Linked DNA regions of Agarilytica rhodophyticola. The protein of the gene in region 1 interacts with the protein of each later gene in a pairwise test. Links are inferred from orthologs where the notes say so. Each region holds a gene or a part of one and is shown on either strand. Other genes may lie near its edges. The genes, in order: rpe and eno.

Region 1 (6,257 bases):
ATGAACCAAATTCCCGACGCTTGGTTAGTATTTCCCTTACTTACAGAGAAAGACCTTGTTGGCTTTATGGTTTTGGTTTCCCCCAAAGAACACTCACTTATAGGTTGGGAAGATTTAGATCTCTCCAAAACCGTGGGCAGACAGATTGCCAGCTATCTCGCCCGCCATGAACAAGCGGAGTTATTGGCAGAGTCGCGTCAGTTTGACGCTTTTAATAAACTCTCAGCCTTTGTCATGCACGACCTGAAAAATCTTATTGCCCAACAATCTCTGGTTGTAAAAAATGCAGAGAAGCATAAAGACAACCCAGCTTTCGTTGAAGACGCCATCCACACTATCAAAAATTCCGTGGAGAGAATGAATAATCTGCTACGTAAACTTCAGCGTAACGAAGAAGGGGAAGAAGTTAAAGTACTGCATTTAAAAGATATATTTATAGAGGCAATAAAACGCTGCCAGAAGCGCCCTCCTGTGCCCACTTTGGTGCCATTTAAAGAAGACCTTCAAGTCAAAGGAGACTTTGACAGTTTAGTTATGGTCTTCACCCACATACTCCATAATGCGCAGGATGCCACACCAAATCACGGTTTTGTGGATATTTCGACCATATTAGAAGATGACACAATTACCGTTACTATAGAAGATAACGGTGAAGGTATGGATAAAGACTTCATTAATAACAAGTTATTTAAACCCTTCGAAACCACCAAGTCAGGCAAGGGAATGGGCGTCGGCGTTTATCAAGCCAGAGAGTATATCCAAAGCTTAGGTGGTAATATTAGCGTGGAAAGCTCGCTTGGAGAGGGCACGACGTTTATAATAAGCCTCCCGGCGAACTAAAACTCGCGGATATCTCTTCGAGTATTTATCCCAGGGCGAATAATAATGGCGGGTTGATAGCCTATGCCACTCCAAACCACCTCCACAGGCTACAAATTCATCATGAGTAAATCAGAAAAACAAAAACTTCTTATTGTTGAAGATGATCTTGGTCTACAAAGTCAACTGCGCTGGCATTTTGACCAGTACGAAGTTATTGTCGCAGGCACCAGAGAAGATGCAATTGCAGCAATTCGCTTGCACGAACCCCCCATTATTCTTCAAGACTTAGGGTTGCCGCCTGATGAGGAAGGCGTCGATGAAGGTTTCCGCTGTATTCGAGAAATATCTAATCTTGCCCCTATGTCAAAGATTATTGTCATGACAGGTAACGCTGACTATGAAAACGCTGTAAGGGCAGTGGCAATGGGCGCTTATGATTTTTATCAAAAGCCCGTTAATCCAGAAACCTTAGACCTGATTCTGCAACGGGCTTTTCACATATATAGCCTTGAAAAACAGCATCGCTTGCTGCAAGAAAAGCAGACCTCTCCTCTGGACGGCATCATTGCCTGTGATCCAATAATGCTTAAGATTTGTCGCACTATCGAAAAGCTAGCGCCTTCCGATGTGACCTGCACCCTAACTGGCGAGAGCGGCACAGGTAAAGAAGTTATGGCCAAGGCCTTACATAACCTAAGCCCTCGTAAAAGCAAGCGTATGGTAGCGATTAACTGCGCCGCCGTTCCAGAAAACCTTATGGAGAGCGAATTATTCGGCTATGAGAAAGGTTCTTTTACCGGAGCTAACAAACGGACTTTAGGAAAAGTAGAAACGGCCAATGGCGGCACGTTATTTTTAGACGAGATTGGCGACATGCCTCTACTCTTGCAGGCTAAACTGCTACGCTTCTTGCAAGAGCGGATTATTGAACGCGTCGGTGGCCGAGAAGAAATTCCTGTTGATGTTCGCGTAGTTTGTGCGACCAACAAAGACCTTAAACAAATGGTAAAAGATGGCACATTTCGCGAAGATTTATTCTATAGAATTTGTGAAATGGAAATCGAAATCCCACCTCTGCGACAACGCCAGGGAGATAAATTACTACTGGCCAGACACTTTCTTAGAAACTTTATCGAGCAAAATAACGAGAGTATTCAAGGCTTTACTCCAGAAGCTGTGGAAGCCATTGAAGCGTATGATTGGCCTGGCAATATTCGCGAAATGGAAAATCGGGTCAAACGCAGTGTGGTTATGTGCGATGACAAGCTCATCTCATCGGAAGATCTCGGCTTAATCTCAGAAGGTAACTTCAGCTTGAACTTAAGGGAAGTGCGCTACAACGCTGAGCGTGCGGCTATTCTACGCGCACTGACAATGACAGAATACAACATTTCGGCCACCGCCAAGCTACTAGGTGTCACCCGGCCAACGCTCTATGATTTAATGAAGAAATATAACATAGCGATGGCGAATGACTAAAAACAATTGTGTTTAGCACTTGTTTGCTGTAGACAGGTGTTTACTGTAGAAAGACACAGGTGCTAAACATTGTTGTAAACCACCCCTACAATTCTCTGCTCGCCAATAGTATCAATCGCTTCTTGTACCTGCTGCTGAGAAACTTTCCCATAAGGCACAACTAAAACCACAAAGTCGCATAGCTGCGTTAGAATTCTTGCATCTGCCGCGAACTCTCCGACAGAGGGGCTATCTACGATAATATAGCGGTCGCTATAACGAGATTTTATCTCAGAAATAAATGCCACCATTTTACTTGAACACATTTTCTCAGTGGCATCGTTAATATGCTTGCCCGCCGGCACAACACGCAAACGCTTAATGCCCGAAGCATATAAAATAAATTCGACCCCCATCTCTTGAGAGGATAAAAAATCTATTAAACCTAGATTGGCATCAGCACTTAAGAGTGCGTCAACACTAGGATTATAAAAATTACAGTCCACAACAACCGATGTCTTAGACTTATCAAGAGCAATGGCAGCAGCCAAATTGTTAGCCGTATAACTAGCCCCGCCACCAGAACAGACAGATGTTACCATGCAGACATAGTTGTTTCCCGCCATGCGATCATATAACTGTGTACGCAATTGGCGAAATATTTTGAGGGTTTCCTCATTGCTGCTCTCTTGATGTAGAACTTTTAAATTATCCAGCTGAACGCCACTGAAGCTGTGCACTTCAGACATTTTACTGATCTGACGCTCACTCAATAAGGATTTGTTTTCTTCTAATGAAAATTCAATCTCTGAATTTTTTTCCATGGCTTTTCAGCATATTTTTGTTTTAAAAAAACATATAATTTAACTGTCTATAGAAGCTGTTTCATACTATAGAAGCTGTTTCATCACTCGCCCATGCAGGTTATTTTTAATGCGTATCGGTAAGTGCAGCAATTATGCGATAGCTTCTACGATCTCACTATCAAACTTCAGTCATCAGGCTCGCTGCCAACAGCTCTCGCATTTGCGAAATCACTTGGCCGTAGTCGTCAGCGCCAAATATCGCAGAGCCAGCGACAAAGGTATCAGCACCTGCCTTAGCAATATCAGTAATATTAGATAAACCAACACCACCATCTATTTCCAAACGTGTAGCAAGGCCACGAGCATCAATTAACTGTCTGGCTTGAGCGACTTTATCTAGCACATAAGGGATAAATTTCTGCCCGCCGAAACCTGGGTTAACAGACATAAGTAACAACATATCAACCTGGTCAATCGCATGTTCCACAACAGACAAGGGTGTCGCTGGGTTAAGTACTAACCCAGGCATACAACCACAGTCTCGCACTAGCTTGATGGAGCGATCAATATGCTTTGAGGCTTCGGGATGGAAAGTGATATAGCTAGCACCGGCATCAGCGAACTGCTTAATTAAATCATCGACTGGCTCAACCATTAAATGAACATCAATTGTTGCACTTATACCGTATTTACGCAGAGCACTGCACACCATAGGGCCTATAGTAAGATTAGGCACATAATGATTGTCCATTACATCAAAATGGACATAGTCAGCTCCAGCTTCTAAAACAGCATCAACTTCCTCTCCAAGTCGAGCAAAATCGGCCGATAATATAGAAGGGGCGATCTTAAACTCAGGTACTTTAGACATTCAATAAGCCTCGATTAATCAGAATACATACAGGATATTTTAAAACATATGATTGTCCGATCAACCATACCACAAAAAGCTTTAGCAATAATACTGAACGCCATTTTGCTATTGGCAGTTCTATCACCTATTTCTGAGTTTAGTTACCCCCAACAAACAGATAACACGGGAGCTACCGAGCCCGCCGACCCACAAGAGCAGCAACAAGAAGAACAACCATCCCCTACCCCAGATGCCAACGCCCCAAGGCAAATGATTGATATCCAAGCCAAAGCGACCAAACTGCTAATGCAGGCCGTGGAAAAAGATAATGTGCAATGGCTTAACGCCATGGATGAGAAATTTATGGCGCTGTGGCAACAGGATAAGACGGACAACCCCTTTGGAGCCGTAGTCATTTTACATGGCGAGGGTCAGTCTGCTGAATGGCCAAATACTGTCAGTGCCATACGCAATAATTTAAGTGAATTCGGTTGGTCAACATTAGCTATTAGCCTACCACCGCCAGGAAAACTCACGATACCTAAACGACCAGAAAAAAAGCTACCTCTGTCCGCTACTGAGACAAATACCGATTCTGAGGAACAAGACACTTCAGAAGATAAGCCGATGGATAAAAAGCAGATGGATGCCACAGCAACAGACGAAGCCAATAAAGAAGCCATGGCCGCGTTAGAGAAGGATACTATGATGAAGTCCTCCAATATAGAGGCTATGGAGGATAATAGTACGATGATGAAAAAAGATAAGCCCGACCCTGAATTATCGTCAAATGCACGGATTAGTACATCAATACAGTTTCTCAATGAGAAAGGTCAATACAATATTGTGATTATTGGCCACGGCATTGGAGCCATTCGTGCCGCAAAGTTTATCCAGATGCTAGCCCCAAACGCTTCTTCTGCTGATGCAGCTCAAGCCGCAGCAGATGAGGTGCCATACAAAATCCGGGCGCTGATTATGGTGGCAGCACGCAATCAGATTTTAAATACTGAAGAAAAGCTGATTCCCTACCTTAAAGATATTCCCATTCCCATTTTAGATATCTACTACAGCGACCATTATCTAGATAATACTGAAGTCAAAATACGTCGGCAGAAATTGGCCCGTATCAATACTAAAAACTATTATCAGGTAAAATTAATGAGGCCCAATGAAGCAGATTCACGTGCAGAAAATCGTCTTACTCGGCGCATACGAGGATTTCTTAATAAACACGCAAAAGGCGTCGAGGTAGAGCGTTAAATAGTTTAGCCTATACGCTCTTTTAGAAATTCAAAACGTTCAGGTGTGCCAACATCTAACCAAAAGCCATCATACACCTCAGCACTTAAGCAAGCCGTATCCATTGCCCAATCAAACACTTCTTTTAAGGCAAAAATTGCGCGGCGCTTCGGATATTGGGAAATGATTTGTGGCGATAAAATACTTACACCACTAAAAGTATAATCACCTTGTCCCTTTACTAAGGGCTGCAAAAATCCTTCTTGAATAGAAAAATCTCCGTGGATTTTAAAATCCGGGGTAGGCACTAAGACAAGATGGCCATATATATGCTTGTTATTTTTACTAACATTGAACTGATCTCGGTATCGAGCTATCAGCGAAGCATAGTCCAACTCTGTCCATACATCTCCATTAACCAAGATAAAAGGCGCCTCGCCAAGTAGATCGAGCGCGTGATTGATAGCACCGCCGGTTTCTAGCGGCTGATCTTCATCTGAAAAATAAATCTCGATATCTTTTCTCGGTCGATTGTGTAGGTGTTCGTGAACCATATGACCGAGATAAGAAGTGTTAATCACTATTTCTCGTATTCCCGCACGCGCCAGCTTATCGATTTGATGATCGAGTAAAGTTTTGCCATCAACATTTAGCAAAGGTTTGGGCCGATGGTCGGTAAGAGGACGCATACGCTCTCCCTTACCTGCGGCTAATATTAACGCTTTCATACGTTTTAATTATGCATCCATGGTTGACTGTGGATACACGGTAAGAGCACTGCATCAAACCAATCAGCAAAGGGGCTAGTCTCACTATAGAGTCGAGCAATTCGTCGAACATAAGCAATCACTAAAGGCAAATCCTTGAGGTAAGCTTGTTTGTCATCGCGTATAGAAAGCCTGGCAAAAATACCGAGCACTTTAATATGGCGTTGCAACCCCATTAAATCAAACCAACGAAGGTAGCGCTCTTCGCTAACCGACTCCATAATGCCTGCATCTACTGACAAACTAGCATAGGCCAGAGCCCAAGATCGTACTTGCTGATCCGGCCATTCGATATAGCAATCGCGCAGT
Region 2 (6,508 bases), 990 kb from region 1 along the record:
CTTTTAAGCATCTCATCTACGAGGTTAATTGCTGAATTAGCAATTGCTTCGATTAATTTATGTTTAGAACTATCTGCCATGCCCGGTAATTTTTGGGAAACAGAAAGTGCTTTACCATAAGATTTTAATGCGAATACTAGCGAACGATTTTCAATGGCCATATTTCCATTGCATAACGCTTGCTCTATTTCAAATTTATGATAAGCAGTTTTTACTTTTGACAGCAGAGAAGTATTATGGGGCTGAACTAATATAGGAGACTCAGCTTTAGCAGAACGAAACCGAGACGCATGATAAGATTTACTAAGGGTTTCTTTTGTTGCCGTGGCAAAATTAGATAAATACGTATTTACATTATGAGCAAAAGGTTTGTGTATATTTGCCATAGTTTAAAGTTCTTGTTAGTTTAAATAACATAATTTAAGTATATTTAATAAGTAACGCCTTATAAAACACGCTACGACTTAATTATTAGTTAATTCCTGCAACACATGCAGTTCTTCACGAGTCTTTTTAGTATCAGAGTGGTCTTTTCCTAGCACTTGTTCACGAATTTCCAATACGTTAGAACAAAGTTTTTTTGCCGCATCCATCCTCCCCAAACTTTCGAGCATATTTACAGCACTGTCTAACACTTCAGCGGCCCGAGCTTTGTCATTAACAAACATTAACGTATTAAAAGATTCTGTAAAAAGCAGGTAAGCTTCGTCATGCTTTCCATCCGCACGATAAATAGATGCGATAGTATGGCGACAATCAGCTGTATGCCAATCTTGTCCTTCCTTGGTATTAATTGCCAAAGCCTGTTCAGCCAGTGCTAGCGCATCTATGTTTTTACCTAGCTCAAATTTTACTTTGCCATAGGTTAATATCGCTTGAGCGGTCTTGATATGATCGTTTCCATATAGTGTCTGCACACCATCTAAGTACTCCTCTGAACGTTTTTCTGCCTTACTGAAATCTTTTTCTCTTATGTTAAGACAGATTAATTTATCGAGGCATGCCAAGGTTGTATTGTGGATTTTGCCAAATTGGTCAACTGCCATATCATAAGAATATTCGAGGCATTTTTTCGCCTTACCGTATTGCTCTAATTCAGTATATGCAATGCCCAAAAGTTGCTGAGCAGAACTTATGTCTTCGCTATCGCTACCTGAGGCTATGTGAGCGGCTAACGCGTCGCGATAAGCAATTTTAGCATTTTCATATTCTTGTAGTTGAAAACAGGCAAGCCCCAGATTAGTGGCTATAGTCGCATGATTTAAATCTTTATTTTGTTTGCTAGCTTGGAACGATTTGGAAAGTAGTTGTTTGGCAATGTTATATTGTCTCTCATTTAATAACATAGTTCCTGCATAGCTAAACAATCTTACTTTAGTCTGTTTTGCTACCGGCGCAAACTCTCTATCAGCTTGATACTCATTTTCAAGGAGCTTGCCTACGTCTGCAAGAATCTCAAGTCCTGTTGTTTCTCTCAGTTTCACAGAACTACTCACAACACTTTCGACAGAGCGCTCTAAAGCTTGTAACAGTTGTGGCGTAACTAAACCCTTGCCATTGGTCTTCTGGTGACTTGTAATAGCTTCAATTAACGCATTAACACCTTTACAATAGGCTCTAAATGACTTGCAATATTCTCCTTTTTTCTCAAACTCACGTGCCCGATTCATATCTGTATTGGCTCGCTTAACGGTGGCAGCTAAATTAATAAAAGATGCCCTAGCAGCCTCAGGCTTGGAGTTACCTGTAGCAGAAATTGGATAGGCCACAAGTACAGGATTATGCACTACTGGCGACACAAGTGTGGGATATGATGCAGTTTCAGGGCGTAATTCGTTCTCTCTCGACAAGAAAAAAGATACACCTGCGTCTATAAGATTTGGCGCGCCCTCGTTGACAGAATCAATAATACCTTTAAGGTTTCTCTTCACCTCCGGAGCTACCTTTTTTGAGGTATTTACTATAGGCCGGATCAAATTTTCTCTTATATTATTGAGCATGTGTCACGCCATATATTTGATTGCAGAAAACAGATAACTAATTTTTTCTGGCGATGGCTAAGCGTTAATGCGAGGTTAAATTCTCCCATGGCTCACCATAACTAAAATATTTAGTTACCACTACCTATTAGACTGATGCATTTATATCTGTCTGTTATAAACCCCGTTAAAAAGTTCATCGCCACGGCTAATACAAGACACGCCGCTTAAGAGATGTCTAGAATCCGTCAACGTTGTGGTCAACACATAAAACTTTGTCGCTCTGACTGCTTTAACTTAAAATAAAAAATGAGTTACTTTTATTTAAAGCTACTTGCTGAAAAATTAACTTTCGATACCTTTCACAAGTTAATTCAGCCCTGAAACAGTGAGGCAATAAGATAAACGTAGAATTAATTTTTATGTTATTAATATGCAAAAAAGCAGCTAGGAGCGAGATACTCTGTTGGTATTTTATTAAGGCAATGATATCTATTGGAAAGAATCACTGCCCAAAAATAAAACGAGTAACTGTATACACAATCACTCGAACCTTAACAGACCCTAAGCTAGTTTTTCATTCAATTTAGCCTGATTTGACTTCATATGTTGCACCGCTGGATGCTCTCCACCGAGATGCTCCTCATAGGTAGCAACCGCTTGATCAACAAGGTGTTTGGCAGCGGCGTAATTCTCTTGCGAAAAGTGGACAGCACCCAGAGCCATAGCACTGTCTGCAGTAGCAAGATGATCCTCTCCGTGGTGTCCTAATTGAATATCATACGCTTTTTGGGCATGCTGCATCGCCTCACTTAAATTGCCCTGTCCTCGGAGCGCGATGACTAAGTTGCCAAGAGAGGTGGTTGTGTCAATATGATCCTCACCATAGGTTTTTCGTTCCCATTCAAGATTCGTTCTAATCAACCCCTCCGCTTCTTTAAATTTGCCTTGCTCTAAATTTAAGCGTGCGAGTTTGTTACGGCGAGTCACAGTGGTTTCATGATTTTCACCAAATTTTTCCAATGCCATATTGTAGGAGTTTTCAAGAGGCTTTTGCGCAGCATCATAGTCTCCTAACTCAAGGGATGCCGTACCTAAAAACTGGCTGATAGTAGCGATATCAGTATCATTACTCCCTATATTGTTGTCTCCAAAGCTGGTATGAATATTAAGAGCTTGTTGGTAGTATTCCCTAGCATTTTGGTAGTCCCCTTGTTGGTATAATATAAAACCTAAATCCGCTAACTTAGTGCCAACTTTATCGCGTAAATTGGCCTTTACTTGTTGTGCCGATGTAGCAGATTCTGTCGCTGGCTGATTAATTTCAGCGTCAAGTAGATTGACTGCCTTTTCCAAGGTGCCTGCAGCGGATACGCCATCGCCATTTTCTAAAGCCGTAGCAATTGACCCTGTAGCGGATGTTACAACAGCATTCAGTAATTCTGGTGGTGCCGACCCTTTACCATTTAATGATTGATGCGAAGATAAAGCATCGGAGTATGCATTAAACGCCATACTATGGTTGCCACTCTTTTCATGATTAGCGGCACTATTCACCAAACTGTCAATGTTATTTTGGGTAGGCGCTGAACCGGCCGCAGACAGTAAAGACTGTGTGCCAGCTGAAATGAGCATAGGCGCTGCAGCTCTGACAGACTTTATAAGATCTTTTAATGTGTTTTTTACCTCAGAAGCTATTCGCCCCAAAGTATCAAGCGCCGAGGTAATGGTTGGATTATTCTTTATGTAGTTGAGCATAGCCTTCAATAATATAAGTGTTATGGTTAAATTAAGACGTTCTTAAGTGTTTAAAACTTATGGTTGTAAGTGATAGATAGCGAGGCAATAGTTCATTAAGACGTGTTAATTGTCAGTTGTTAACGATCAGGTATCTAGGGCCTGTTGACCCTACTGTGAATGGCTTCTATTGCTCCTAAGAAGCAATGTTCTTCATGGCTGAGCTACGTTAAAAGTGACAAATAAAGTGCGAGTATCGAGATGTGTAGTGTCGGGGAAATATTGCTGTCAGGGGCTTTCGTTAACGATTAGAAAAAAGGTTTCGCCCTCTCTAATCATACCCATTTGGTGACGTGCGCGCTCTTCTATGCCTTCAGTGCCGCTTTTTAAAGCTTCCACTTCCGCCGCTAGTAAACGATTGCGCTCCTTCAGGCGATCGTTTTCAGCTTGTTGACGTTCAATGTCATCATTCAATCGTACTACATGCGCAAGACTGCCATCGCCTACCCAAAAACGATATTGTAGTCCTAGTACGATCAGCGTTAGCGTAACAAGCAAAAACTTCATAAATGAGAAAATTTAGTTAATCCTATTCTTAAAAGTAACACATAAATCCCAATAAAGAAAAAGGCCAGCAATGCTGGCCCTTTATATATGTGTTACGTTTCGCACATTTTAGCAAATTCTACTTAAATTCGGCACGACCACGGTAAGCAGCGTTTTCACCAAGTTCTGCTTCGATACGCAACAGTCTATTGTATTTCGCAATACGATCTGAGCGAGATAGGGAGCCCGTTTTGATCTGACCTGCAGCTGTGGCCACAGCTAAATCGGCGATGGTGGTATCTTCGGTTTCCCCTGAACGATGAGAAATCACTGCGGTATAACCTGCAGCTTGTGCCATTTTAATCGCATCGAGAGTTTCACTTAAAGAGCCAATTTGATTGAATTTAATCAAGATAGAGTTGGCGATCTTTTTGTCGATACCTTCTTGTAAAATTTTGGTGTTAGTAACAAACAAATCGTCACCGACAAGTTGAACTTTATCACCAATCTTTTGGGTTAAATCAGCCCAGCCATCCCAATCACTCTCATCCATACCATCTTCAATGGATAAAATCGGATATTTGCCGGCAAGTTCCGCGAGGTAATCGGAGAATTCTGGTGCAGAGAAAGTCTTACCTTCACCGGACATATTGTACACGCCATCTTTATAAAATTCAGATGAAGCACAATCGAGAGCTAGCGTAATATCTTTACCTAATTCATAGCCAGCATTTTTTACCGCTTCAGCAATAGCAGCAAGTGCAGCTTCGTTAGATGGTAAGTCTGGAGCAAATCCGCCTTCATCACCAACTGCCGTATTTAATCCTCGGCCAGATAATACTTTTTTCAGGCTATGAAAAACTTCGGCTCCCATACGCAACGCTTCGCTAAACGTGCTGGCAGCAACTGGCTGAATCATAAATTCTTGAATATCAACATTGTTATCTGCGTGTTCACCGCCGTTGATAATATTCATCATAGGCACAGGCATGGTGTACTTACCTTCTGTACCATTAACTTGTGCGATGTGCTGATAAAGTGGGATCTTTTTATCTGCCGCTGCCGCTTTAGCAGCCGCCAAGGATACAGCCAGAATAGCATTGGCACCAAACTGAGACTTATTTTCTGTGCCGTCGGCATCGATCATAATAGTATCGAGTTGACGCTGCTCGTTGGCATCTTTACCTAACAATAAAGGCTTAATGTTATCGTTGACATTGGCAACCGCTTTCAAGACACCTTTGCCAAGATAACGTGCTTTATCACCGTCACGAAGTTCAAGGGCTTCACGTGAGCCGGTAGATGCGCCTGACGGTGCACATGCACTGCCGATAACACCTGAATCAAGCACAACCTCAGCCATAACTGTGGGGTTGCCGCGAGAGTCCATCACTTCAAAACCTCTAACATCCGCTATTTTACTCATACAACATTCTCTCTATTGTCTTAATGAATTGGAAATCTGTTCTTTTTACCTACTTAAAAAAATAGTGTCCCTCACTATTTTTTTGGTCGCCCTCCAAAATCTGGCAGATCGGCAATTGCTCCTGCATTGCCCTAATACACCACATCCATGTGGCTACTGCGCGGAAATCCTTGATTTTAGAGGGCTCGCATTGACCTTCGGTCAATGGCGCACTTCCTGTGCTTGCTGTTCTTTTACCTACTTAAAAAATAGTGTCCCTCACTATTTTAGTGTCGTGTTTTCTGCACTTGCTTATGTTTGTAGAAGACTGAATTGACGGATAGTCGATATAGTCTTATTCCTTTTCCTTGGTATTTATTTATTAGGCTTGTGGCCTAATTTAATTAATATCTAATGGCGGTAGATTTTTTATGAGATCATCAACCCCTTTCATTTGTGCTAAAAATGGCTCGAGCTTATCCAGGGGAAGAGCACTAGGGCCATCGCATTTAGCTTGATCGGGATTGGGGTGGGCCTCAATAAATAGCCCCGCAAGTCCCACAGCGATGCCTGCGCGAGCAAGCTCAGCTGTTTGATGGCGCCGGCCGCCTGAGGCCGCGCCCAGCGGATCACGACATTGTAATGCATGGGTCGCATCAAAAATTAGAGGCAACCCGCCGCTGACTTCTTTCATAGTGCGAAAGCCCAGCATATCAACTACTAAATTATCATAGCCCATGCATGTACCACGCTCGCACAGCATAACCTTTGCGTTACCGCACTCGATAAACTTATCGACGATGTTCTTCATCTGTCCAGGGCTTAAAAACTGAGGTTTTTT

Evidence for each region.
Region 2: the proteins of rpe (region 1) and eno interact in binary tests that used the Escherichia coli proteins (3 or more experiments, as listed by UniProt). The link is inferred for Agarilytica rhodophyticola from one-to-one orthologs.

The regions. Positions count from the first base shown.
Region 1 is NZ_CP020038.1:2,195,996-2,202,252, reverse strand. What follows is about bases 2,112-4,823. They hold rpe (ribulose-phosphate 3-epimerase), read right to left. Parts: upstream 3,958-4,823; coding sequence 3,265-3,957; downstream 2,112-3,264. Other genes in these bases: BVC89_RS09295 (DUF3530 family protein), read left to right, coding at 4,006-4,823; BVC89_RS09305 (P-loop NTPase family protein), read right to left, coding at 2,364-3,104; prsR (PEP-CTERM-box response regulator transcription factor), read left to right, coding at 2,112-2,301. Also shown: XrtA/PEP-CTERM system histidine kinase PrsK, read left to right, coding at 1-840; more of prsR, read left to right, coding at 943-2,111; more of BVC89_RS09295, read left to right, coding at 4,824-5,202; BVC89_RS09290 (nucleotidyltransferase family protein), read right to left, coding at 5,208-5,909; BVC89_RS09285 (aminoglycoside phosphotransferase family protein), read right to left, coding at 5,915-6,257. UniProt on the Escherichia coli protein: Catalyzes the reversible epimerization of D-ribulose 5-phosphate to D-xylulose 5-phosphate.
Region 2 is NZ_CP020038.1:1,208,063-1,214,570, reverse strand. The notes cover bases 3,546-6,508. They hold eno (phosphopyruvate hydratase), read right to left. Parts: upstream 5,689-6,508; coding sequence 4,402-5,688; downstream 3,546-4,401. Other genes in these bases: kdsA (3-deoxy-8-phosphooctulonate synthase), read right to left, coding at 6,068-6,508; ftsB (cell division protein FtsB), read right to left, coding at 4,005-4,283; BVC89_RS05130 (tetratricopeptide repeat protein), read right to left, coding at 3,546-3,737. In the rest of the region: BVC89_RS05140 (hypothetical protein), read right to left, coding at 1-386; BVC89_RS05135 (tetratricopeptide repeat protein), read right to left, coding at 465-1,931; more of BVC89_RS05130, read right to left, coding at 2,544-3,545. UniProt on the Escherichia coli protein: Catalyzes the reversible conversion of 2-phosphoglycerate (2-PG) into phosphoenolpyruvate (PEP). It is essential for the degradation of carbohydrates via glycolysis.